2 regions of the Kribbella voronezhensis genome follow, and region 2 is predicted to be linked to the other one. Evidence: riboswitches for the same ligand, from Rfam matches in the RefSeq annotation. Region 2 holds a riboswitch; the other holds the start of a gene.
The links. Region 2 has a riboswitch for glycine ahead of gcvP (aminomethyl-transferring glycine dehydrogenase). Riboswitches for the same ligand answer to the same signal wherever they lie in the genome.
Positions count from the first base shown of each region.

Region 1 (6,202 bases), 4.1 Mb from region 2:
TTGACGGTTTTGCGTTCGGAGCCGTGGAAGGCCATCGGGCGGTCGTCCCAGAGGGTGGCGAAGAGGTCACTGGCCTCGCGGAGGTCCTTGATCAGCGAGCGCAGGTCCGCGTCCTTGGGGTAGCGGGCGGTGGCTGCGCGGAGATCGGTGACCATCGCCGCGCGGAAGTGCTCGGCCTGCTCGGGAGTCTGGACCACGCGACTGAAGCCGCCCGGAACCTCAGCGGCCGACGGAGCGAAATGCCGCCAGATGACGTTGCGCTCGCGACCGCGTAGGCCGGACGGGTCGCCCATCAGCGCCGCCCACAAGGAGTTCCAGCTCACCATGTTCCAGGCCGCGTCGCAGACACTGAGCGGTGCGCCCTCGAGTTGGTCGACCAGGCGCTGCACACCTGGCGGGATGTACGTCGAGATGTAGCCGGCCGACGGTTCGACCTGACCCGCCAGCGCGAAGAGATGGTTGCGCTCGGCATCGGAAAGCCGGAGCGCACGGGCCAGCGCGGTGAGCACCTGGACGGACGGCGTGGACGACCGTCCTTGCTCCAGCCGGATCACGTAGTCGACCGAGAGCCCGGCCAGCTGAGCGAGCTCCTCGCGCCGCAACCCGGGCGCACGCCGTACGCCGCCTGTCGTCAGGCCGGCTTCCGCCGGAGCCACCCGGTCACGCCACGCATGCAAGGTCTTCCCGAGTTCTCCCACCGGTCCAGTATCCGCGAACCCGCACACAACAGCCTGGTACTGCGGTTCCCTAGGCAAACCCGTGCACTACCTGTTCTCCGCCGCCCCGAGCAGAGTCGAAGCATGACAACAACCTTGATCACCGGGGCCAACAAGAGCCTCGGCTTCGAAACCGCCCGTCAGCTCATCGCCGCCGGCCACACCGTGTACGTCGGCGCCCGCGACCCGGAGCGCGGCCGGCAAGCGGCTGACCGCCTCGGCGGTCGCTTCGTCCAGCTCGACGTCACCGACGACGACTCGGTCCGCGCGGCGGCGCAGACGATCCAGGACGAGGCCGGCCACCTGGACGTCCTCGTCAACAACGCCGGCATCCCGGGCAGCAGGGACGACGACACCGCGACCTTCCAGAAGGTCTTCGACACCAACGTCTTCGGCGTGGTCCGGATGCTCAGAACCTTCCTGCCCCTGCTCGAGAAGAGCGACAACCCGGTGGTCGTCAACGTGAGCAGCGGTCTCGGCTCACTGACGGTGGCCGCCGACCCCGAAGGCAACAAGGACGCCGCCCCCGTCTGGGTGCCGACCTTCGCCTACTCGTCGTCCAAGGCGGCGCTGAACATGCTCACGATCCAGTACGCCCGCCAGTACCCCGGGATGCGGATCAACGTCGTCGACCCCGGCTACACCGCCACCGATTTCAACGGCCACAACGGCTACCAGACGATCGAAGAGGGCGCCGAGATCATCATCCGGCTGGCCCGCATCGACCAGGACGGCCCGACCGCGCAGTACCTCAGCCTCACGGGCACCATGCCCTGGTAGCGCCTCGCCCGATGCCGACGCGGGCCCGCCGCCGCTGTGCGAAGCTGCTGCGATGACAGTCCTGCTGCTGCACGGCCTCGGAGCGACCGGCCGGGTCTGGGACGGCTTCCGCTCCCTGAACGACGGCTCGCTCGCGCCCGACCTGCCCGGCCACGGAACGGCGGCCCGCCTGCCGGAGTACACGTTCTCCTCCATGGCCGCCGCCGTGGCCGAGGAGCTCCAAGGAAGCAGCGACCTCACCGTCGTCGGCCACTCGCTGGGCGGCGTCATCGCGCTGGAACTCGCGAGCGGTCGGTACGGCGTCCAGGTCGCCACCGTGATCGCTCTGGGCGTCAAGGTGGTCTGGTCGGACGACGAACTCGCCAGGGCCGGCGCGTTGGCGCAACGTCCGATCACGTGGTTCGACACTCGCGACGAGGCGGCTGCTCGCTACCTGAAAGTCTCCGGACTGCAAGGCCTGGTTGATCCGTCCGACGACTCCGTCGACCACGGCCTGCAGCACGAAGGCGGTCGCTGGCGGCTGGCGTTGGACCCGAAAGCCTTCGGTGTCGGCGCTCCGGACATGCCTGAACTACTACGGGCCGGCCAGGCTTCCGTAGTACTGGCTCGCGGTGAGCTGGATCCGATGAACACCGACGCCCAGCTCACCGCTCTGCACGACAAGGTGATCACCCTGCCGGGCCTCGGCCACAACGCTCATGTCGAGGACCCGGCGGCGCTCAGCATTCGATGACGTTGACGGCGAGGCCGCCGCGGGAGGTCTCCTTGTACTTGATCTTCATGTCCGCGCCGGTCTCGCGCATCGTCTTGATCACCTTGTCCAGGGTGACGACGTGGACACCGTCGCCGTGCATCGCCATCCGGGCCGCGTTGATCGCCTTCACCGAGGCCATCGCATTCCGTTCGATACAAGGGATCTGGACCAGGCCGCCGACCGGGTCGCAGGTCAGGCCGAGGTTGTGTTCCATCGCGATCTCGGCCGCGTTCTCCACCTGCTCGGGACTGCCGCCGAGTACTTCGCACAGCCCGGCCGCCGCCATCGAGCAGGCCGACCCGACCTCGCCCTGACAGCCCACCTCGGCGCCCGAGATCGACGCATTCTCCTTGTAGAGAACGCCGATCGCGGCCGCCGTCAGCAAGAACCGGACCACGCCGTCGTCCGTTGCCCCAGGCACGAATCGCCGGTAGTAGTGCAGTACGGCGGGAATGATGCCCGCGGCACCGTTCGTCGGCGCGGTCACGATCCGTCCGCCCGACGCGTTCTGCTCGTTCACCGCCAGCGCGAAGAGATTGACCCAGTCCATCACCTTCAGCGGATCGACCGACCACGGATCGCGACTCAGCTTCTGGTGCAGCGAATGCGCCCGACGTGGCACCTTCAAACCGCCCGGCAGCACGCCCTCGGTCTCGCAGCCCTCCTGCACGCAGTCCTGCATCACTTGCCAGATGTGCAACAGCCCGGCGCGGATCTCGGGCTCGGTCCGCCAGGCCAGTTCGTTCGCGAGCATCACCTCGCTGATCGGCAACTGCGACTCGCGGCAGCGGTCCAGCAGTTCGGCGCCGGTCAGGAACGGGTACTTCAGCGGGGTCCGGTCGAGCACGATCCGGTCGCCCGCGGCCGCGTTCTCGTCGACCACGAAGCCGCCGCCGACCGAGTAGTAGGTGCGCTCCCGCAGTACGGCGCCGTCGGCGGCCCGGGCCACGAAGGTCATCCCGTTCGGGTGGTACGGCAGCGCCTTGCGCCGGTGCATCACCAACTGCGTATCGGGGTCGAAGGCGATCTCCTGCTCACCCGCGAGCCGGATCCGGCGGGCGGCAAGAATCGCCTTGACCCGATCGTCGACGGACCGGGTGTCGACCGTTTCGGGGTCTTCACCTTCTAGTCCGAGCAGGACCGCCTTGTTGCTGCCGTGCCCGTGCCCGGTCGCGCCGAGTGAGCCGAACAACTGGGACTCGACGGCCGTCGTACGGGTGAGCAGGCCGTCGGCGGCGAGGCCGAGGGCGAACGTACGGGCGGCTCGCATCGGTCCCACCGTGTGGGAACTCGACGGGCCGATCCCGACGCTGAACAGATCGAAGACGCTGATCGCCATGTGGAGGATTCCTTCCGGTCGTCGTTGACCGTTTGGTTTGCCTCCCCGCTCTGTCAGACCTGACGTCTTCCAGAGGTGCCTCGCCCGTGCGGTGAAGGTGCCTGAGAGATTCTTGGGGAGAGTTGCTCCTACGGCGCCCGGGTCGAGCCCGGGTCTCTCCCGCACGGGTTCATGCGGCTGCTGTGCGGTTGTAGTCGGACGCCGTGACCGTACGGCGAGCCGACGGCAGCAGTCAATCCGGCGAAGGAGACTGTTCCCCCGAGCGATGGATCCGCGACGCCTCCCGGCAACGGACCCTGGCCCTATGACAACGACGGCCCGTACGCCGGACGCCTCGCGGCAGCCGACCGAACCGGGCACAGGCGCTCGGACCGGGCCCAGGTGGATGCCCTGGGCACCGCGGCTCGCTCTGATCTGGGCCCTCACCTACGGCGCAGTACGAGTGTGGTTCGCCATCGGGCACGCACCTGACTGGATCCTCCCGAGCGACCTACTGATCCCCGCCTGGGCATCAGTCGCCGCCTGCCTCGCCAGCGCCGGTCTGGTGCTCGCTGTCACTCGCTGGCCACGCTCCCGCGCACTGATCGTCACCACTTGGGCCGCAGCCGCCGGATGGGTCGCAGTCTGCGCCCTAGCCCTTCTGGACCTCGTCGGCGCGGCACTGCCGGGGCTCGGGCTGCCGTTCGACCTCCCGGCACTACTCAGCAGAGCAGGCGGCCTGACCGGCGCAGCACTCCTCGCCGCGACTGCCCTGGCTCGCCGGCGCCAACTGGACCCCACCTGCCTGTACTGCGTGGGCAAGCGCTCCACGCTCCCAACTGCCTGGGCAACCGCGGGCGCCTGGCTCGCCGTGGCCGGCTGCCTCGGTCGCCTGGCCGCGCAGGCCGCAGTGGGGTTCGACGTCATCCCGTACGACGCCGGCCCGTCGGTACTGCTGTTCGAGGGCGGATTCCTGCTCGCGGGCGTCGCCCTGCCGCTACTCCTCGTCTACCGGCTCGGCCGTGTGTTCCCCCGCTGGATGCTGTTGCTGCCAGGCGCAGCGCTGGGCGCCGGCATCACGGCGTACTTCGGTGTCGGGCTGATCCAGATGATCACGGAGGCGCTCCAGGGCGAGCGCGTGTTCGACGGCATCGACTTGCCGGCGGCCTTCTTCTGGGTAGCCGTGCCCTGCTACCTGGTCTGGGGCCTCGGGCTGACGACAGCGACGTACGGGTACTACGCGCGCACCCGCAAGCCGTGCGAACGCTGCGGTTGAGTTCAGCGGGTCAGGCGGTCGGTGCGCTCGGCCCAGAGTTCGAAGAACCAGGTGAACAGGGGCGGAATGCTGGCGGCCAGGGCGAGCAAGGTGGTCGGCCAGGTCCAGCCCAGCGGCTTGCGCACGACGGCGACCGTGATCACGTAGGCGATGAAGATCGTGCCGTGGATCGGCCCGAAGATCTGCACCCCGAGCTCGTTGTCGGACAGCACGTACTTGAACAGCATGCCGATCAGCAGCCCGGTCCAGGACACCGCCTCGGCGATCGCCACGGCACGGAACCAGGTCGCGTGCTTGGGCCGGACGGGTGCGTCGAGAGTCGTCTCAGTCATCAGGTCAGTGACCCTAACAAGTCCCCCCAACCATTCAGGGGATCGGTCCGGGGTCACCCCCGATGCGCCACGGAAGACGTTTGCCGAGGATCGAGAGCATCCCCGACCAAAGGATCCGAAGTGCTCCTCAAACCCAGCAGGACCATCGCGTGCGCTGCGATCCTCGGCGTCGCCTCGACCGGCGCCGTCGTCGTACCGGCCACCGCCGAACCACCACCAGCCGTCGTCAGAGCCCTGCAGTGGAAGGACTGCCTCCCCGAGCCTGGCGACACCGAGGAAGACAAGGAGCTCATCAGAGGCTCACAATGCGCCACCCTGCAGGTGCCGGTCGACTGGAACGACCCAGCGGGACCGACCTTCGCCCTGGCGGTAGCACGCCGTACTGCGAAGAAGGCGCGCGTGGGCTCGCTGATCTTCGGGCCGGGCGGCCCTGGTGACTCCGGCGTCGACCGGATCAGAACCGGGATGAGCCGCTTCAGTGCCGACCTGCAGAACCGGTTCGACATCGTCAGCTTCGACCCGCGCGGAATCGCCCGCAGCAATCCGGTGAAGTGCTCGGCCGCTCTCCTCGCGCAGCGGCCGTCGCCGATCATCGGCAGCCAGGTCGAGTTCGACCAGACGATCGCCTACAACCGCAAGCTGGCCGAGGACTGCAGAGCGAACACCGGACCGGTCTACGACCACATCGACACCTTGCAGACGGTTCAGGACCTCAACGCGATCCGCATCGCTCTCGGGGAATCGCAGCTGACCTTCCACGGCAGCTCGTACGGGACACTTCTGGGCGCACAGTACGCCGAGCGGTACCCGAAGAATGTCCGGGCCATGGTGCTGGAAAGCGTCTTCGACCACGGGACGGCAACGACCCGCCAGTTCCTCGACGCGGAGGCCGGCACCGCGCAGGATTCCTTCGACGAATTCGTGAAATGGTGCGCCTCGGCAACCACTTGCGCCTTGCACGGCCGGGACGTGCACGCCCTCTGGGCGGATCTGCTCACCAGGGCGGGCCGTGGCGAGGTGCCGGAC
Region 1 is NZ_SOCE01000001.1:4,279,322-4,285,523, reverse strand. Features, by position in the region: gene EV138_RS19920 (helix-turn-helix transcriptional regulator) at 1-698, opposite strand, end outside; gene EV138_RS19915 (SDR family oxidoreductase) at 801-1,496, shown strand; gene EV138_RS19910 (alpha/beta fold hydrolase) at 1,549-2,229, shown strand; gene EV138_RS19905 (L-serine ammonia-lyase) at 2,216-3,589, opposite strand; glycine riboswitch at 3,669-3,761, opposite strand; gene EV138_RS19900 (hypothetical protein) at 3,894-4,844, shown strand; gene EV138_RS19895 (DUF3817 domain-containing protein) at 4,847-5,176, opposite strand; gene EV138_RS19890 (alpha/beta hydrolase) at 5,297-6,202, shown strand, end outside.
Region 1: another riboswitch for glycine. It lies ahead of EV138_RS19905 (L-serine ammonia-lyase); the one in region 2 lies ahead of gcvP (aminomethyl-transferring glycine dehydrogenase).

Region 2 (6,202 bases):
GCGATGCTGACCCCGATCAGCGTCGAGCCCGAGACCGAGCGCTTCGAGCAGGGCGAGCAGTTGTCCGCCGAGGACGAGGCCGCGGTCGGCGCCCTGCCGGCCGGGTCGGCGCTGCTCATCGTCCAGCGTGGCCCGAACGCGGGCAGCCGGTTCCTGCTCGACGTCGACGTCGTCACGGCCGGCCGGCACCCCGACAGCGACATCTTCCTGGACGACGTCACCGTCTCGCGCCGGCACGCCGAGTTCCGGCGCGACGCCCAGGGTGTGAAGGTGCGCGACGTCGGCAGCCTGAACGGCACCTACGTGAACCGGGACCGGATCGACGAGGTGCTGCTGTCGAACGGTGACGAGGTCCAGATCGGCAAGTACCGCCTGGTGTACTACGCCAGTGGCCAAGCCTGACCCGTCGGCTGGTGGCAGCAGCATCGGTGAGGTGCTGCAAATCCTGCAGGCCGAGTTCGCCGACGTCACCATCTCCAAGCTCCGCTTCCTCGAAGCGGAAGGACTGGTGACGCCGGCACGCACCGCATCGGGGTACCGCAAGTTCAGTGCCGCCGACATCGAGCGGCTGCGCTACGTCCTGACCGCCCAGCGTGACCAGTACCTGCCGCTGCGGGTGATCAAAGAACACCTCGAGGCGATGGACCGCGGCCTGCGTCCGTCACCCGGTGGACCGCCGGTCGCGCCGTCCGACCTGCCCGGTCCACCTGAACTCCCGGGTGCCGAGGAGTTCGGGACGTATGGCACCGAACTGAAGCTGACCCGCGAGGAGTTGCGGGTTGCCGCCGGCATCAGCGTCGAACTGCTCGACGAACTGGAGAGCCACAACCTGGTGGTGGCCCGGGGCAACCATTACGACGGCGACGCGATTCTCGTGGCGAAGACGGCCGCCGAGTTCGCGCAGTACGGGATCGAACCGCGGCACCTGCGCCCGTTCCGTACGGCGGCCGACCGCGAGGTGGGCCTGATCGAACAGGTGATGAGCCACCGCCGCGATGACAAGACCCAGGAGTTGGCTGCCCTGGCTGTTCGCCTGCACGCTGCGTTGGTCCGCTCGCGCCTCACCCGCTGACCGTCGGGCGCTGGTCGCGTACTGCGGTGTGCTGGTGAGCCGCTTCGAGCGGGTCGACCATGTCCGTGTGGCAACGGGGTTGCCTCCGGCGGGTGACGATGTGGTCGGGCGCACCCCACGGGCCTACCCCGGGTCGGCCCGCAGAGTAGGCTGGAGCTGTGCGCGAAGTCGACGTGGTCGGAGTACGGGTGGAGATGCCCTCGAGTCAGCCGATCGTGCTGCTCCGGGAGGTCGGCGGCGAGCGGTACCTGCCGATCTGGATCGGTGCGGCCGAGGCGAGCGCCATCGCCTTCGCCCAGCAGGGGATGGAGCCTCCGAGGCCGCTGACCCACGACCTGTTCGCGGAGACCATCCGCGTCCTCGGGCACACGCTCAGCCAGGTCCGGATCGTGAACCTCACCGACGGCGTCTTCGAGGCGATCATCGTCTTCGACGACAAGACCGAGATCTCGGCCCGGCCGTCCGACTCGATCGCCCTCGCGCTGCGCACCGGCACCCCCGTCTTCTGCACCGAGGAGATCCTCGCCGAAGCCGGCATCCCCGTCCCGGACAGCGAGACCGACGACGACGAGGTCGTCGAAGAAGAGGAAGTAGAACGCTTCCGCGAATTCCTCGACCACGTAACACCTGAGGACTTCGACAAGAGCTGAGCGTTCGGGGTACGGCGGGGAAGACCGCTTCGCGCCCCTCCGTCGCGGCTCGAACTGACGGGGTCATCCGGTCGCTCGCGGGGTGTCGGGGGAACTGTGAGCGTGGGTGTTGGGTGTAGCCCGCGGTGTTGCGGCCTCCACGGGCCTTCGCTGGAGACTTTTCGTCCGTATATGCAAATTTGTTTCCGGCCAAGCCCGAGATCGAGGCGGTATCGGCGGAACGAATGGCGTTCCCCGGGGTGGGCGGGTCGAGCGAGCGACGTAGGAGGCGCGAAGCGGGCGCGGCTGTTCGGCGTACTGGTGCGGTTACAAGGCGTGAGGTTGGAGGGTGCTGGTACAAGGGCGGACAGGTAACGATTCGAGTTGTGGGCGCGACACGCTAGCTGCTCGGAGCGGTTGTCGTTGACCGGGTCTGAGCCACGGCTTACCTTGAAGGAGTTGTGGAGAGTTGTAACTCCACGGATGTGATCCGTTCCAGTCGGTACCCAGGGAGGCTCAGGCGTGACACGCACCGGCGACACTGATCTGACGGCGCAGTCGACGTCCGAAGCACACGCCGAGGCGGCCGCCAGCGCCGGCGTCCAGGGTCTGCTTTTCGACGACGACCTGTCGCCGATGCCCGACGATGTCGGCTTCCGCGGTCCGACCGCGTGTGCTGCTGCCGGGATCACCTACCGGCAGCTCGACTACTGGGCGCGGACCGGGCTGGTTTCGCCCTCGGTGCGCCCGGCGACCGGTTCCGGCACCCAGCGGTTGTACGGATTCCGGGACGTTTTGTTGCTCAAGGTGATCAAGCGGCTGCTCGACGCGGGGATCTCGCTGCAGCAGATTCGCAGTGCGATCGCTCACCTCAGCAAACGTGGAATCGATGACCTGACCCAGATCACGCTGATGAGCGACGGCGCCTCGGTGTACATGTGCACCTCGCCGGACGAGGTCATCGATCTGCTGGCCGGCGGCCAGGGCGTCTTCGGGATCGCGCTCGGCGGTGTCTGGCGGGAGGTCGAGGGCTCGCTGTCGGAGCTGCCGACCGAGCGTCTGGACGCGCACGCGGACGACACCGACGACCACGCGAACGACGAGCTCGCTGCCCGTCGCCGCGCCCGTATGACCGGCTGAGGTAGGCTCGATCCAGCCGTACACAGCATTCGGGAGAGTCTCGGGCGGAACCACGCCCGGGCGCCGAAGGGGCAATTCCTCCCCGGAACCTCTCAGGCCCATGGACCGAGTGCCTTAGGCGACTCTGAAGCGTGCGCGTGCGTGACAGAGGGGGAGGCCCCCGGCAGCATCTGTCTCGCAGCAACGGAGCCTCTCGATGAGTGTGAACGACCCCCGCCCGCAGATCTCGGCGACCTTCGCCGACCGCCACATCGGGCCGCGCCCGGACGAGGTCGCCCGGATGGTGCAGACCCTCGGGTACGCCGATGTCGACGCGCTCGTGGATGCCGCGGTACCGGCGTCCATCCGGTCCGCCGAGGCGCTCCGGCTGCCGGAGCCGGCCTCCGAGGTGGACGCACTGACCGAGCTTCGCCAGCTCGCGGCGCGCAACAACGTGGCGACCTCGATGATCGGCCAGGGGTACTACGGCACGTTCACCCCGTCGGTGATCGTCCGCCGCCTGGTGGAGAACCCGGCCTGGTACACCGCCTACACGCCGTACCAGCCGGAGATCTCGCAGGGCCGGCTGGAGGCACTGCTGAACTTCCAGACCGTCGTGTCCGACCTGACCGGCCTGCCGACGGCGAACGCGTCGCTGCTGGACGAGGGCACCGCGGCCGCCGAGGCGATGACGCTGGCGCACCGGTCGAACCGCAAGAGCAAGAGCAACCGGTTCCTGGTCGACGCCGACACGTTCGCGCAGACGATCGCGGTCGTGCAGACCCGCGCCGAGGCGCTCGACATCGAGGTCGTCGTCGCGGACACGACCGACGGACTGCCCGAGGGCGACTTCTTCGGCTTCCTCGTGCAGTACCCGGGCTCGGGCGGCGCGGTACGGGATCTCAAGCCGCTGATCGAAGCCGCGCACGCGAACGAGACCATCGTCGCGGTCGCCTCCGACCTGCTCGCGCTGACGCTCCTCGAAGCACCGGGCGAGGCGGGCGCCGACATCGTGATCGGCTCCTCGCAGCGCTTCGGCGTACCGCTGTTCTACGGCGGTCCGCACGCCGGCTTCATGTCCGTCCGGGCCGGCCTCGAGCGGTCGCTGCCGGGCCGCCTGGTCGGTGTCTCCGTCGACGCGGACGGCGCACCGGCGTACCGGCTCGCGTTGCAGACGCGTGAGCAGCACATCCGTCGCGAGAAGGCGACGTCGAACATCTGTACCGCGCAGGTCCTGCTCGCCGTCGTTGCTTCCATGTACGCCGTGTACCACGGTCCCGATGGCCTCAAGGCGATCGCCGAGCGCGTCCACGCCAACGCCGACAGCCTGGCCGCCTCGCTGAAGGCCGGTGGTGTCGAGGTCGTGCACGACCAGTTCTTCGACACCGTGCTGGCTCGCGTCCCGGGTCGTGCGGCCGATGTCGTCGACGCGGCCCGCCAGACCGGCATCTGGCTGCGGCTGGTCGACGCGGACCACGTCGGCATCTCGTGCGACGAGAAGACCGACGCGACCGCGCTCGACAGGGTCTGCCGCGCCTTCGGAGTCCGGTACGACGGGTCACTGGCCGGGGCCGGCTTCCCCGAGGCCGTGGTCCGGACCAGCGAGTACCTGACCCACCCGGTGTTCAACACTCACCGCTCGGAGACCGCGATGCTGCGGTACCTGCGCAAGCTGTCCGACTACGACTACGCGCTCGACCGCGGCATGATCCCGCTCGGCTCCTGCACGATGAAGCTGAACGCGACCACCGAGATGGAAGCGGTCACCTGGCCGGAGTTCTCCGACATGCACCCGCTCGCGCCGATCGAGGACGCGTCCGGCTATGTCACGCTGATCGGTCAGCTCGAGCGCTGGCTGGCCGAGGTCACCGGCTACGCGAAGGTGTCGCTGCAGCCGAACGCGGGCAGCCAGGGCGAGCTGGCCGGTCTGCTCGCGATCCGCTCGTACCACCGGGCCCAGGGCAACGAGGACCGCAACATCTGCCTGATCCCGTCCAGCGCGCACGGCACGAACGCTGCCTCCGCGGTGATGGCCGGCATGAAGGTAGTCGTTGTCAAGGGCAACGACGACGGCACGATCAACCTGGAAGACCTGCGGGCCAAGGCCGACGAGCACGCGGAGAAGCTGGCCGCGATCATGATCACCTACCCGTCCACGCACGGCGTGTACGAGGAGAGCGTGACCGAGGTCTGCAAGATCGTCCACGACCACGGTGGCCAGGTGTACGTCGACGGCGCGAACCTGAACGCCCTGCTGGGGTTGGCGAAGCCGGGTGAGTTCGGCGGCGACGTGAGCCACCTGAACCTGCACAAGACGTTCTGCATCCCGCACGGTGGCGGCGGCCCCGGCGTCGGCCCGGTCGCGGTGGCGGCCCACCTGGCGCCGTACCTGCCGAACCACCCGCTGCTGGACCAGGCCGGTCCCGACAGCGGTGTCGGCCCGATCAGCGCGGCACCGTTCGGTTCGGCGGGTGTGCTGGCGATCTCGTGGGCGTACATCCGGATGATGGGTGGCGAGGGGCTGACCGCCGCCACCAAGGCCGCCGTACTGACCGCGAACTACGTGGCGAAGCGGCTCGAAGGCGCGTTCCCGGTGCTCTACACCGGCGAGAACGGGCTGGTCGCGCACGAGTGCATCCTGGATCTGCGGCCGATGACCAAGGAGACGGGCATCACCGTCGACGACGTCGCCAAGCGGCTGATCGACTACGGCTTCCACGCGCCGACCATGTCGTTCCCGGTCGCGGGCACGCTGATGGTCGAGCCGACGGAGTCCGAGGACCTGGGCGAACTGGACCGCTTCTGCGACGCGATGATCGCGATCAAGCACGAGATCGACCGGGTCGCGGCGGGGGAGTGGCCGGCCGGCGACAACCCGCTGGTCAACGCTCCGCACACCGCCTCGTCGGTGATCAACGACAAGTGGGAGCACGCCTACACCCGCGAAGAGGCGGCCTTCCCGCAGTCGGTCGACCGGACCGCGAAGTACTGGCCGCCGGTGCGTCGCATCGACGGCGCGTACGGCGACCGGAACCTCATCTGCTCCTGCCCCGCCCCGGAGGCCTTTGAGTGACCCTGCGCCCTGACACTGCCGCAGCCTTGTACGCCGAGGTTGCGGCAGCCCAGAGTGAGTGGAAGTTGCCGTCGATCAGCGCCGGGGTCATTCACGACGGCGCGCTGGCGTGGACTGGTTCGCGGGGGCAGTTCGCCTCTGCTGACGGGTTGGCACCGGGGCCGGACGTGCAGTACCGGATCGGGTCGATCACGAAGACGATGACCGCTGTCCTGGTGCTGCAGTGCCGCGACGACGGACTGCTCTCGCTGAATGATGCCGTGGGCAAGCATCTGCCCGGGATCGCGTACGGGGATCTCACCATCAGGC
Region 2 is NZ_SOCE01000001.1:168,787-174,988, reverse strand. Features, by position in the region: gene EV138_RS00760 (zinc-ribbon and FHA domain-containing protein) at 1-402, shown strand, start outside; gene ftsR (transcriptional regulator FtsR) at 389-1,072, shown strand; gene EV138_RS00750 (bifunctional nuclease family protein) at 1,231-1,722, shown strand; gene EV138_RS00745 (MerR family transcriptional regulator) at 2,224-2,841, shown strand; glycine riboswitch at 2,862-2,959, shown strand; gene gcvP (aminomethyl-transferring glycine dehydrogenase) at 3,038-5,893, shown strand; gene EV138_RS00735 (serine hydrolase domain-containing protein) at 5,890-6,202, shown strand, end outside.